Regions from separate parts of the Bradyrhizobium sp. CCGUVB1N3 genome, predicted to be linked through region 2. Evidence: predicted binding sites of a transcription regulator. Region 2 holds the regulator's gene; each other region holds the start of a gene.

Region 1 (4,141 bases), 4.0 Mb from region 2:
TCCCACTCATGTCCAGGGCGAATGTTCTGGGTGCTGCGAAACTTCTCCATCTGCGCGACCGTCATCAGGCCGGCATGGTTGTCCTTGTGGCCCTGGAACGGCAGGCCGACGCCCTTGATGGTGTAGGCAATGAAGCAGACCGGGCGATCGTGATCGATCTTTTCAAACGCCTCCAGCATGCTCGCCATGTCGTGGCCGCCAAGGTTCGACATCAGTGCCAGCAGCTCATCGTCGCTGCGACGATCGATCAGCTTGGTGATCGGCCCCTGGTCGCCGATCTCGTCATGCAAGTGCTTGCGGAAGGCCGCGCCGCCCTGGAAGCAAAGCGCCGCGTAGAGCGCGTTCGGGCAGTTGTCGATCCACGCTTTAAGCGCTTCGCCACCGGGCTCGGCAAAAGCCTCGCGCATCAGCCGGCCGTATTTCACGATCACCACGTCCCAGCCGAAATTGCGGAACATGGTCTCGAACTTTTCCCAGAGCCCCTCGCGCACGACGGCGTCGAGCGACTGCCTGTTGTAGTCGACCACCCACCAGGTGTTGCGCAGGCCGTGCTTCCACCCCTCGGCCAGCGCCTCGAAAATGTTGCCCTCGTCCATCTCGGCGTCGCCGACCAGCGCGATCATCCGCCCTTCGCTGCGATCCTTCATCCAGCCATGCGACTTGACGTAGTCCTGCACCAGCGAGGAGAACAGCGTCTGCGCGACGCCGAGGCCGACCGAGCCGGTCGAGAAATCGACGTCATCGATATCCTTGGTGCGCGAGGGATAGGACTGCGCGCCCTTGAAGCCGCGAAAATTCTCCAGCTTCTCGCGGGTCTGCCGACCGAACAGATACTGGATGGCGTGGAACACCGGGCTCGCATGCGGCTTCACCGCGACGCGATCCTCAGGTTTCAACACGTGGAAATACAGCGCCGACATGATGGTCGCGAGCGAGGCCGAGGAGGCTTGATGGCCGCCGACCTTCAGGCCATCCGCGTTGGCGCGGACATGGTTGGCATGATGGATGGTCCAGGACGACAGCCAAAGCACCTTGCGGGCGAGCGCGGACAATGTGTCGAGGCGAGCAGAATCAACGGGCATGGCAATGCTCCGGAAAATGATGGCCCATGATACGCCTGCGGAGGGGCGCAAAATTCTCAATTTTTCGCGCTATGCCAGCCAATATTGGGATACTTTACCAATAGATAGCCACTCCACACAGGTTTCATACCAATGCCCGAGCTCGACGCCATCGACCGAAAGATCCTCGCCCTGCTCCAGACCGACAGCCGGCTGACCATGCAGGAGCTCGCCGACAAGGTCGGGCTGTCGGTCTCCCCCTGCCACCGCCGGGTCAAGCTTCTGGAGGAGCGCGGCGTCATCAGCCGCTACATCGCGACCGTCGACCAGAAGGCGCTGGGGCTGCATGTCAGCGTCTTCATCTCGATCAAGCTGGCACGGCAGAAGGAGGAGGATCTCAACCGCTTTGCGCGAGCGATCTCGAAATGGGACGAGGTGCTGGAGTGCTATCTGATGACCGGCAACCGCGACTATCTCTTGCGTGTCGTCGCCGCCGACCTCTCGTCCTATGAAGCATTCCTTAAGAACAAGCTCACCCGGCTCGACGGCATCGCCTCGATCGAGTCGAGCTTTGCGCTGAGCCAGGTCAAATATTCGATCGCGCTGCCGGTGTAGCTCAGCCTCTGTCATAGTCTTGGTAGGCGCCTCGGGCGCGCGCGATGCCGGTGTGACGACGGTGTCACATGGGCGCAACAAAGGCCGTCGATGGTCGTGCCCTGGCACCTCAGGGAAGAGAAGGACCCATGACCGCAGCCGACCGTAGCGCCGATGCCGCCAAGCGCGAGCGCATCATTCAGGAAATGGCCGACAATCTGGACGAGGAGCTCGAACTCGAGCTTGACGACAGCCGCCTCGACGATCTGCTCGACGAGACAAACACCCTCCACCCGACGCTGGACCGCAGGGTCTATTTCAGAGAGCTGCTCCGCCTCCAGGGCGAGCTGGTCAAGCTCCAGGACTGGGTGCAGAACGAGAGGAAGAAGGTCGTGGTGCTGTTCGAGGGCCGCGACTCCGCCGGCAAGGGCGGTGTCATCAAGCGCATCACCCAGCGCCTCAATCCCCGCATCTGCCGGGTCGCGGCCCTTCCCGCGCCGAGCGAGCGCGAGCGCACGCAATGGTATTTCCAGCGCTACGTGACGCATTTGCCCGCCGGCGGCGAGATCGTGCTGTTCGACCGCAGCTGGTACAACCGCGCCGGCGTAGAGCGCGTGATGGGCTTCTGCAGCGACGAGCAGTACCAGGAATTCTTCCAGTCGGTGCCGGAGTTCGAACGGATGCTGATCCGCTCCGGCACCATCCTGCTCAAATACTGGTTCTCCATCACCGACGACGAGCAGCAGTTCCGCTTCACCATGCGCATCCAGGATCCGCTGAAGCAGTGGAAGCTGAGCCCGATGGATGTCGAGGCGCGCAGCCGCTGGGAGCAGTACACCAGGGCCAAGGAGACGATGCTGGAGCGCACCCACCTGCCGGACTCGCCGTGGTGGATCGTCGATGCCGTGGACAAGAAGCGCGCGCGACTCAACTGCATCGCGCATCTGCTCAGCCAGATCCCGTACCAGGACGTCTCGCACGTGCCAGTGGTGCTGCCGCCGCGCGTCCGCAACCCCGACTATCATCGCGGGCCGATTCCGGCGGAGATGTACGTGCCTGCTAAATATTGACCGCGCCGGCCGCAGTCGCCGGCAACAGGCCTTCGGGATGAGGACCACGACATGCCCGTGCCGACCGATTTGAGTGTGAATAGTGGGACCCCGCTTCGCCGCCGCAATCGCTCCGGCCCGTGGCTCGCGCTCGCAAGCATTCTTTCGGCGGTGACGGTGGTTCTCGCGGTCGCCTATTGGGCCTGGCAGCCGGCGAGCTTGCGCATCGCCGTCGGCCCACCCGGCAGCGACGACCAGACCGTGATACAGGCGCTTGCGAGGGCCTTCGATGCGAAGGGCGGTGCGATCCGGCTCGCGCCGATCGAGACCGACGGCACGTTGCAAAGCCTCAACCTGCTCGGCGCGGGCAAGACCGATCTTGCGGTGGCGCGCGGCGACCTCGACATGCCGCCTGATACCAATTCGGTGGCAATCCTCCGCAGGAGCCTCGTGCTGCTGTGGGCGCCGACGGGCCGCAAGGGCGCGGCGAAATCGAAGGTGACGGAGATCGCAGGCCTCAGCGGTCGCCGCATCGGCGTTGTCGGCCTCGGCGATGCCAACGTCATCCTGCTGCGGGTCATCCTCGCGGAGTCCGGCGTCAATCCACAGAAGGTAACGGTGGTGCAATTCGGCGCAGACCACATCTCCGAGATGGCGCAGGATACCACGCTCGATGCCTTCATGACGGTCGGTGCGCTCGATGCCAAGGTGATCGCGGACACGATCGCCGCAACGGCGCGGGCGCGCGGCGAGCCGAAATTCCTCGGCATCGACGTCTCCGACGCCATTGCCGAGCGACATCCGCTCTATGAATCCGAGGAGATCCCCGCCGGTGCGTTCGGCTCCTCGCCGCAGCGGCCCGATGACAAGATCGACACCATCGCCGTCAACCACCTGATCGTGGCGCCGAGCTCGCTCTCCGAGGACGCCGTTGCGGCCTTCACCCGCGAGCTGTTCACGATCCGGCCGTCGCTCGCGAAGGAGTTGCCGGCTGTCAGTCACATCCAGAAGCCCGACACCGACAAGGATGCAGCGCTGCCGGCCCATCCCGGCGCGGCCGCCTACATCGACAGCAATGAACGCAGCTTCATGGACAAGTACAGCGACTACATCTGGGGTGCGGTGCTAATCCTCTCCGGACTCGGCTCGGTGGCCGCGTGGCTGCGTCACTATCTGAGACGGAACGAGCGCAAGCTGAACACGCTGCACCGCGACCGCCTGCTCGGCGCGATTGTAAGCGTGCGCGAGGCGGCGTCGCTCGACGAGCTGGCGGCCATGCAACGCGCGGCCGACGACATCCTGCGCGAGACGCTGATCTGCCACGAGGACGGCGCCATCGAGGATGGCGATCTTGCCGCTTTCGGGCTCGTGTTGGCGCAATTCCACCAGGCGATCGTCGACCGCCGCGCCGTGATCAACGGCGAGGCCGAAGGACAT
Region 2 (4,141 bases):
GCTTCTCGCCATCCGGGCTCTGGAACAGGTTCGACATGTGCCAGAGCTTCGTCGCCTGCTCCTGCAGAGCCTTGACCAGATGCGGATGTGCGTGACCGAGCGCATTCACGGCGACGCCCGAGGTGAAATCGAGATAGCGCTCGCCATTGGTTGAGACCAGCCAGCAGCCTTCGCCGCGCTCGAAGCCGAGCTCGGCCCTGGCGAAAACGGGAAGCAGATGCGTCGCGGCGCTCTTGGTCATGGCGGTCACTTGGATGTTGGGGCCGGCTGAGGCTGCGTTGCGCAGCGCATCATTGACCTGCCCGGAAAACGAAACGTGCCGCCTTTTAAGGGCGGCACGTGTCACTATTTTATGCCTGGAAAAACCGCTGTCAATGCCGCCAGAAGGCCCCTGCAAGCCGCGCGGCCCGTAGTCTTGCGGTGGCAATTTTGAGTTCTTTTAGCGACGGAACATGTGGACGCTGGGCCGCAGACTCTTGCGCGGGAGTCACGCCATATTGTAGCGTTTCCCCCGTCAGATACGACATCTCGTGCAGCAGTTCTGATCCTCTTAGTCCTCATGTACCGGCGTAACGTTCAGGTGCGTTTTCGCGCCCGGCGAGCCTTAAGGGATTCTGGCAGCACGGGTTTTTCGAGGCTTAGACATCGCCACGCGGCCCCAAGGATTGGCAGGCGCGCGGCGAGGGGAAGGGTGCAATGACGGTTTTGACCTGGTCCGACGATCGCGTCGAGCAATTGAAAAAGCTCTGGGAAGCCGGGCTTTCGGCCAGCCAGATCGCTGCCGAGCTCGGAAATGTGACGCGCAACGCCGTAATCGGCAAGGTGCACCGGCTGGGCCTGTCCGGCCGCGCCAAGACCCCGTCCTCGGCGGCTCCGCGGCCGCGCAAGGCGCGCCCGGCGCAGCACATGATGCGGGTGAGCCGCCCGATCTCGCGCGGCAACACCGCCCTCGCCCAGGCCTTCGAGGTCGAGGTCGAGCCCGATCCGATCACCTATGACAACGTCGTTCCGATGAGCCAGCGCCTGTCGCTGCTCGAGCTCAACGAAGCGACCTGCCATTGGCCGGTCGGCGATCCCTCGAGCCCGGATTTCTTCTTCTGCGGCGGCAAGTCGCTCTCGGGCCTGCCCTACTGCGCGCAGCATTCGCGCGTCGCCTACCAACCGGCCGCCGACCGCCGCCGCGCTCCGGCCAAGCCCGGCACGCGCTGAGTTCGGCCACAAACGACAACGTCCCGGCGCAAGGCCGGGACGTTTGATCGAGAGACGTCAGCGCGCCATCCGGCGCGCTTTTTTACGTCTGCTCCGCCTTCGCAAACCGATCATCCAGCGCGTAGCCGGCGCCGCGGACGGTGCGGATCGGATCCTGCTCGCGGCCGAGATTGAGCAGCTTGCGCAGGCGGCCGATGTGGACATCGACGGTGCGCTCGTCGATATAGATGTCGCGGCCCCAGACGCTGTCGAGCAGCTGCTCGCGCGAGAACACGCGGCCCGGATGCTCCAGGAAGAACTCCAAGAGGCGATATTCGGTCGGGCCAAGGTCGATCGGCCGTCCGGAGCGCGCGACGCGGCGTTTTTCACGATCCAGCTCGATGTCGCCGTAGGCAAGTATGGTCGCAAGCCGCTCGGGGCTCGCACGCCTGAGCAGGCCTTTCACGCGCGCGAGCAACTCGGGCACCGAGAACGGCTTGACGATGTAGTCGTCGGCGCCGGTGGCAAGCCCGCGCACCCGCTCGCTCTCCTCACCGCGCGCCGTGAGCATGATGATCGGCAACCCCTTGGTCTCGGGCCTTGCGCGAAGCCTGCGGCACAGCTCGATGCCGGACAGGCCCGGCAGCATCCAGTCGAGCACGATCAGGTCGGGGATGTGCTCCTTGAGGCGGGTGTCGGCGTCGTCGCCGCGCATCACCGTCTCGACATCGTAGCCGTCGCCTTCGAGGTTGTAGCGCAACAGCTCGGTCAGCGCTTCCTCGTCCTCAACAACCAAAATGCGTGCGCCCATGGCGTCGTCGCTCCTTAAGTGTTCGGCACGGTCGTGGCGAAGGTCGTCATGTCGCCCTTCGGACGCTTGTCCGCGATGGCCTGACCTTCGATCATGTAGAAGACGGTCTCGGCGATATTGGTCGCATGATCGCCGATCCGCTCGATGTTCTTGGCGCAGAACATCAAATGGATGCAGAACGAGATGTTGCGCGGATCCTCCATCATGTAGGTGAGGAGCTCGCGGAACAGCGAGGTACAGATCGCGTCGACCTCCTCGTCGCCTTTCCAGACCATCATCGCCGCCGGCAGGTCATGCGCGGCATAGGCGTCCAGCACCGACTTGACCTGCTGCTGCACGAGGTCGGTCATGTGCTCCAGGCCGCGGAACAGCTTGAGCGGATGGAAATCGGTCTCGAGCGCGGCAACGCGCTTGCCCATGTTCTTGGCGAGGTCGCCGATCCGCTCCAGATCGGTCGCAACGCGCATGGCGCCGACGATTTCGCGCAGGTCGACCGCCATCGGCTGGCGACGTGCGATCGTGAGCACGGCGCGCTCCTCGATCTTTTTCTGGAGCGCGTCGATTTCGGCGTCGGTTGCCACCACGCGCTGGCCGAGCGCGACGTCACGGCGGATCAGCGCATCGACGGAATCGACGATCATGCGCTCGGCAAGGCCGCCCATCTCCGCGACGAGCCGCGTGAGCTCCTGGAGGTCGGTGTCGAAGGCCTTTGCGGTATGTTCAGAAGCCATTTCCTGTCTCCTCAGCCGAAGCGGCCGGTGATGTAGTCCTGTGTGCGCCGGTCGCTGGGCGACGTGAAGATCTTGCTGGTCTCGTCGAACTCGATCAGCTCGCCGAGATACATGAAGGCGGTCTTGTCGGAGACGCGCGCCGCCTGCTGCATGTTATGGGTGACGATCGCGATCGTGTAGTCCTCGGCGAGCTCCTGGATCAGCTCCTCGACCTTGGCGGTCGAGATCGGATCGAGCGCCGAGCAGGGCTCGTCGAACAGGATCACCTCGGGACGCACCGCCACGGTGCGGGCGATGCAGAGGCGCTGCTGCTGGCCGCCGGAAAGCGACAGGCCCGACGCGTTGAGCTTGTCCTTGACCTCGTTCCACAGCGCGCCGCCGCGCAGCGCCTTCTCGACCCGGTCGTCCATCTCGGACTTCGAGATCTTCTCATAGAGGCGGATGCCGAAGGCGATGTTCTCGTAGATCGTCATCGGGAACGGCGTCGGCTTCTGGAACACCATCCCGACCCGGGCCCGCAGCAGGTTGAGGTCGAGCCTGGGGTCGAGGATGTTGGTCTGGTCGAGCATGAGCTGACCGGTGGCGCGCTGGCCCGGATAGAGGTCGTACATCCGGTTGAAGATGCGCAGCAGGGTCGACTTGCCGCAGCCGGACGGGCCGATGAACGCCGTGACACGGTTGGTGCCGAGCGTCAGGTTGATGTTCTTCAGCGCGTGGTGCTCGCCGTAATAGAAGTTGAGGTTGCGCACCGTCACCTTGGCCGGAGCCTCGGGCAGTGTCGGCGACGCCTGACGCCCGGTGGAACTTACGGAAACGGACAGATCGCTCATTTTGCAGTCCTCTCGGCGCCAAGAATGCGCGCGCCAATGTTCAGGGCAAGCACGGTCAGGGTGATCAGAAGCGCCCCGCTCCAGGCCAGTTGCTTCCAGTAGGCGTAGGGGCTCTGCACGAAATTGTTGATGGTGACCGGCAGGTTCGCCATCGTCTTGTTCAGGCTGAGGCTGAAGAACTGGTTCGACAGCGCGGTGAACAGCAGCGGCGCGGTCTCGCCGGCGACGCGAGCGGTCGCCAGCAGCACACCGGTGATGAGGCCGGAGCGCGCCGCGCGGTAGGCGATCCGCTTGATCACCAGCGAGCGCGGCAGGCCCAGCGCGGAAGCCGCCTCGCGCAGCGCGTTCGGCACCAGCAGAAGCATGTCCTCAGTCGTGCGCAGCACCACCGGGATCACGATGACGGCGAGTGCGAGAGAGCCTGCGATCGCCGAGAAGCCGCGCATCGGCACCACCACCGCGCCATAGATGAACAGGCCGATGATGATCGAGGGTGCCGACAAGAGGATGTCGTTGATGAAGCGGATCACCGAGGTCAGCTTGTCGTTGCGGCCGTACTCGGCGAGATAGGTGCCGGCGAA
Region 3 (4,141 bases), 6.0 Mb from region 2:
CGAACCACATGAGGAACGCTGAAGGGACTGGGTGCGGGATCGATGCAGGCTCTCTATGCACAGCTACTGGTGGGACTGATCAACGGCTCGTTCTACGCGCTGCTCAGTCTCGGGCTTGCCGTGATCTTCGGCATGCTGAACATCATCAATTTCGCCCATGGCGCGCTCTACATGATGGGCGCGTTCGTCGCGTATTTCCTGCTCAACAACGACTACCTCAGCATCGGCTACTGGCCAGCGTTGATCATCGCGCCGATCGTGGTCGGCATCTTCGGCATGATCCTGGAGCGGACCATGCTGCAATGGCTGACCGGGCTCGATCATCTCTATGGCCTGCTGTTGACGTTCGGTATGGCCCTGATCATCCAGGGCGTGTTCCAGAACTATTTCGGCTCGTCCGGTCTGCCCTATGCCATTCCCGACCAGCTCAAGGGCGGCATGAATCTCGGCTTCATGTTCCTGCCCGTCTACCGCGGCTGGGTGGTCGTCTTCTCGCTGGTGGTGTGCCTTGCGACCTGGTTCCTGATCGAGAAGACCCAGCTCGGCGCCTATTTGCGCGCCGCGACCGAAAACCCGACGCTGGTGCGCGCCTTCGGCATCAACGTGCCGCGCATGATCACGCTGACATACGGCCTCGGCGTCGGCCTTGCCGCGCTGGCCGGCGTGCTCTCCGCGCCGATCAACCAGGTGCGGCCTCTGATGGGTGCCGACCTCATCATCGTGGTGTTCGCGGTGGTGGTGATCGGCGGCATGGGATCAATCATGGGCTCGATCATCACCGGCTTCGCGCTCGGCGTGATCGAAGGCCTGACCAAGTATTTTTACCCTGAGGCCTCCAACACCGTCGTGTTCGTGCTGATGGTGCTGGTGCTGCTCGTGAAGCCGACGGGACTGACGGGAAGGGCGGCCTGATATGACAGCCTTGACAGAACAAACCCTTCCCGTGACATCGCGCGCGATGCGCGACGAGATGATCGTGTTCGTGTTCATGGCGCTGGCCCTGGCCGCCGTGCCGTTCACCGGAATCTACCCGTTCTTCGTGATGCAGGCGCTGTGCTTCGCGCTGCTCGCCTGCGCCTTCAACCTGCTGATCGGCTATGGCGGTCTCTTGTCGTTCGGCCACGCGATGTTCCTCGGCACCGCCGGCTATTGCAGCGCGCATGCGCTGAAGGTGTGGGCGCTGCCGCCGGAGCTCGGTATTCTCGCCGGCGTTGCAGCGGCCTTCGTACTCTCGATCGTGACCGGTTACATCTCGATCCGCCGCCAGGGCATCTACTTCTCGATGATCACGCTGGCGCTGTCGCAGCTCCTCTATTTCATCTACTTGCAGGCACCGTTTACGCATGGCGAAGACGGCATTCAGGGCATTCCGCAGGGCCATCTGTTCGGGATCTTCGATCTCTCCAAGCCGACGGTGCTCTACTACGTCGTGCTGGTCGGCTTCCTCGCCGGCTTCCTGCTGATCTACCGCATCATCAACTCGCCGTTCGGCGAGGTCTTGAAGTCGATCCGCGAGAACGAGCAGCGTGCGATCTCGCTCGGCTACCGCACCGATCAGTACAAGCTTTTGGCCTTCATCCTCTCGGGCACGCTGGCGGGCTTTGCGGGCTCGCTGAAGGTGTTCGTGGCGCAGAACGCCTCGCTCACGGACGTGCACTGGTCGATGTCGGGTGAGGTCGTGCTGATGACGCTGGTTGGTGGTCTCGGCACCATTTTCGGGCCCGTGGTCGGCGCCTTCGTGATCATCGCCATGCAGCAGTACCTGGCGAGCTACGGCCAGTGGGTGACGGTGATTCAGGGCGCGATCTTCGTGATCTGCGTGCTCACCTTCCGCCGCGGCGTCGTCGGCGAAATCGCGCATTACTTCCGGAGATCTCTGTAAGCCGTTGATTTGAGGTTTATTTCCGGGGCCATTGAAAGTGGTGGATGAACTGCTTCGGGCGGCGTGACGTGGCACGCGCGCGGCCCGAAAATGGTCTATGACAGTTGGGTGACAGTCCCTCCGGACCGGCCAATCTCAACCCGGCAGTTATTCCCATGATGCGTTGGTTTCGTGCCTTTCTCCCCAAGGAGGAACGGTTCTTCGATCTGTTCGACCGCCACGCCCAGACCGTGATCCAGGGCTCGATCGCGCTCCAGGGCATGCTGAACGGCGGCGAGGAGACGCCGGTCTATTGCCAGCGCGTCAACCAGTTCGAGAACGATGCCGACAACATCACGCGCGAGGTGCTGACCGCGGTGCGCCGCACGTTCATCACGCCGTTCGACCGCGGCGATATCAAGAACCTGATCACCTCGATGGATGATGCCATTGACCAGATGCAGCAGACCGCCAAGGCGGTGATGCTGTTCGAGGTCCGCGCCTTCGAGCCGCCGATGCGCGAGATCGGCGGGCTTCTGATCGAATGCGCCAACCTGGTGGGTCGTGCGCTGCCGCTGATGCAGGAGATCGGCAAGAACGTCGCCATGCTGACCGCGATCACGGAAGAGCTGACCAAGCTGGAGGGCCGGGTCGACGATCTCCATGACATCGGGCTGAAGGAGCTGTTCCTGAAGCACCGCGAGGGCAGCGCGATGGATTTCATCGTGGGCGTCGAGATCTACGACCATCTCGAGAAAGTCGCGGACCGCTTCGACGACGTCGCGAACGAGATCAACAGCATCGTCATCGAACAGGTCTAGGGCAGGGGCTGCGCCGTGGATGCCGTGTTAGGTCTTCCCGTCCTGGTCGGACTGATTGCGGTCGCGCTGCTGTTCGACTTCCTGAACGGCCTGCACGACGCCGCCAATTCGATCGCCACCATCGTCTCGACCCGCGTGCTGCGGCCGCAATTCGCGGTGTTCTGGGCCGCATTCTTCAACTTCATCGCCTTCCTGGTATTTGGTCTGCACGTCGCCCAGACCATCGGCACCGGCATCATCGATCCCGCGGTCGTCGATGCGCAGGTGATTTTCGCGGCCCTCGTCGGCGCGATCGTCTGGAACATCGTCACCTGGGCGCTCGGCATTCCCTCCTCATCGTCGCACGCGTTGATCGGCGGGCTCGTCGGCGGCGGCATGGCTAAGGCGGGGCTCTCGGCGGCGGTCTGGGGCGGGCTGTCGAAGACCGTGCTGGCGATCGTGCTCTCGCCGCTGGTCGGCTTCCTGCTCGCGATGATGCTGGTTGCAATCGTCTCCTGGGCATCGGTGCGCTCGACGCCCTTTGCCGTCGATCGCGCCTTCCGCATCCTGCAATTCGCGTCAGCCTCGCTCTATTCGCTCGGCCATGGCGGCAACGACGCACAGAAGACCATGGGCATCATCGCCGTGCTGCTCTTTTCGCAGGGGCAACTCGGCGGGGAATTTTACGTACCGTTCTGGGTGGTGCTGTCGTGCCAGGCGGCGATGGCGATGGGCACCTTGATGGGCGGCTGGCGGATCGTCCGCACCATGGGCCTGCGCATCACCAAGCTGACGCCGATGCAGGGGTTTTGTGCCGAGACCGGCGGTGCCGCGACCCTGTTCATGGCGACCTTCCTCGGCGTTCCCGTCTCGACCACCCACACTATCACCGGCGCGATCGTCGGTGTCGGCGCCGCTCGCCGCGTTTCGGCGGTGCGCTGGAACGTGGCGAGCTCGATCGTCTACGCCTGGGTGATCACGATACCGGCGTCCGCGATCGTCGCGGCGCTCTCCTGGTGGGCGGTGCAATTTTTCAGGTAACGAGCTTCAGCCCGACGATACCGCCGATGATCAGCCCGATGCTGGCGAGGCGCAGTGCCGTGGCCGGCTCGCCGAACAGGATGATCCCCAGGGCTGCGGTGCCGACCGCGCCGATCCCGGTCCAGACCGCATAAGCGGTTCCAATCGGCAGCCACTTCAACGCCAATCCGAGCAGGATGACGCTGCCGGCCATGGCGGCGAGCGTGAGCACGGATGGAACGAGCCGCGAGAAACCCTCAGTGTATTTGAGGCCGATCGCCCAGCCGACCTCCAAAAGACCGGCGACGAACAGGATAGTCCAAGCCATGACGCCCCTCCGTTCAAGGCAGGGCCGTCCCCGCGACTGATCTGCGAATTGAAGGAAGGTCGTCCTTCCCAGCATGGATATGGGGCTGGCCGAGGCGCCCCGCAATCACCAAATGACCCTTGATTAGGCCCG

What was found. Region 2 encodes PhoB, which activates phosphate uptake and scavenging genes when phosphate is short. Its sites were predicted from a motif close to TGTCATNNANCTGTCAT; they were not measured.
Region 1: ppk2 (polyphosphate kinase 2) is a predicted target of PhoB. The motif match lies at 1,721-1,737, and genes of this name have one in related genera.
Region 3: NLM33_RS03740 (DUF47 domain-containing protein) is a predicted target of PhoB. The motif match lies at 1,980-1,996, and genes of this name have one in related genera.

Annotation. Positions count from the first base shown of each region.
Region 1 covers NZ_JANADR010000001.1:2,813,346-2,817,486, forward strand. Annotated here, with positions in the region: gene NLM33_RS13285 (transketolase) at 1-1,082, opposite strand, end outside; gene NLM33_RS13290 (Lrp/AsnC family transcriptional regulator) at 1,215-1,676, shown strand; gene ppk2 (polyphosphate kinase 2) at 1,805-2,725, shown strand; gene NLM33_RS13300 (TAXI family TRAP transporter solute-binding subunit) at 2,777-4,141, shown strand, end outside.
Region 2 covers NZ_JANADR010000001.1:6,805,878-6,810,018, reverse strand. Annotated here, with positions in the region: gene NLM33_RS32400 (aspartate aminotransferase family protein) at 1-241, opposite strand, end outside; gene NLM33_RS32395 (GcrA family cell cycle regulator) at 697-1,209, shown strand; gene phoB (phosphate regulon transcriptional regulator PhoB) at 1,292-1,999, opposite strand; gene phoU (phosphate signaling complex protein PhoU) at 2,014-2,730, opposite strand; gene pstB (phosphate ABC transporter ATP-binding protein PstB) at 2,742-3,560, opposite strand; gene pstA (phosphate ABC transporter permease PstA) at 3,557-4,141, opposite strand, start outside.
Region 3 covers NZ_JANADR010000001.1:808,301-812,441, forward strand. Annotated here, with positions in the region: gene NLM33_RS03730 (branched-chain amino acid ABC transporter permease) at 43-912, shown strand; gene NLM33_RS03735 (branched-chain amino acid ABC transporter permease) at 914-1,882, shown strand; gene NLM33_RS03740 (DUF47 domain-containing protein) at 2,038-2,682, shown strand; gene NLM33_RS03745 (inorganic phosphate transporter) at 2,698-3,702, shown strand; gene sugE (quaternary ammonium compound efflux SMR transporter SugE) at 3,695-4,009, opposite strand.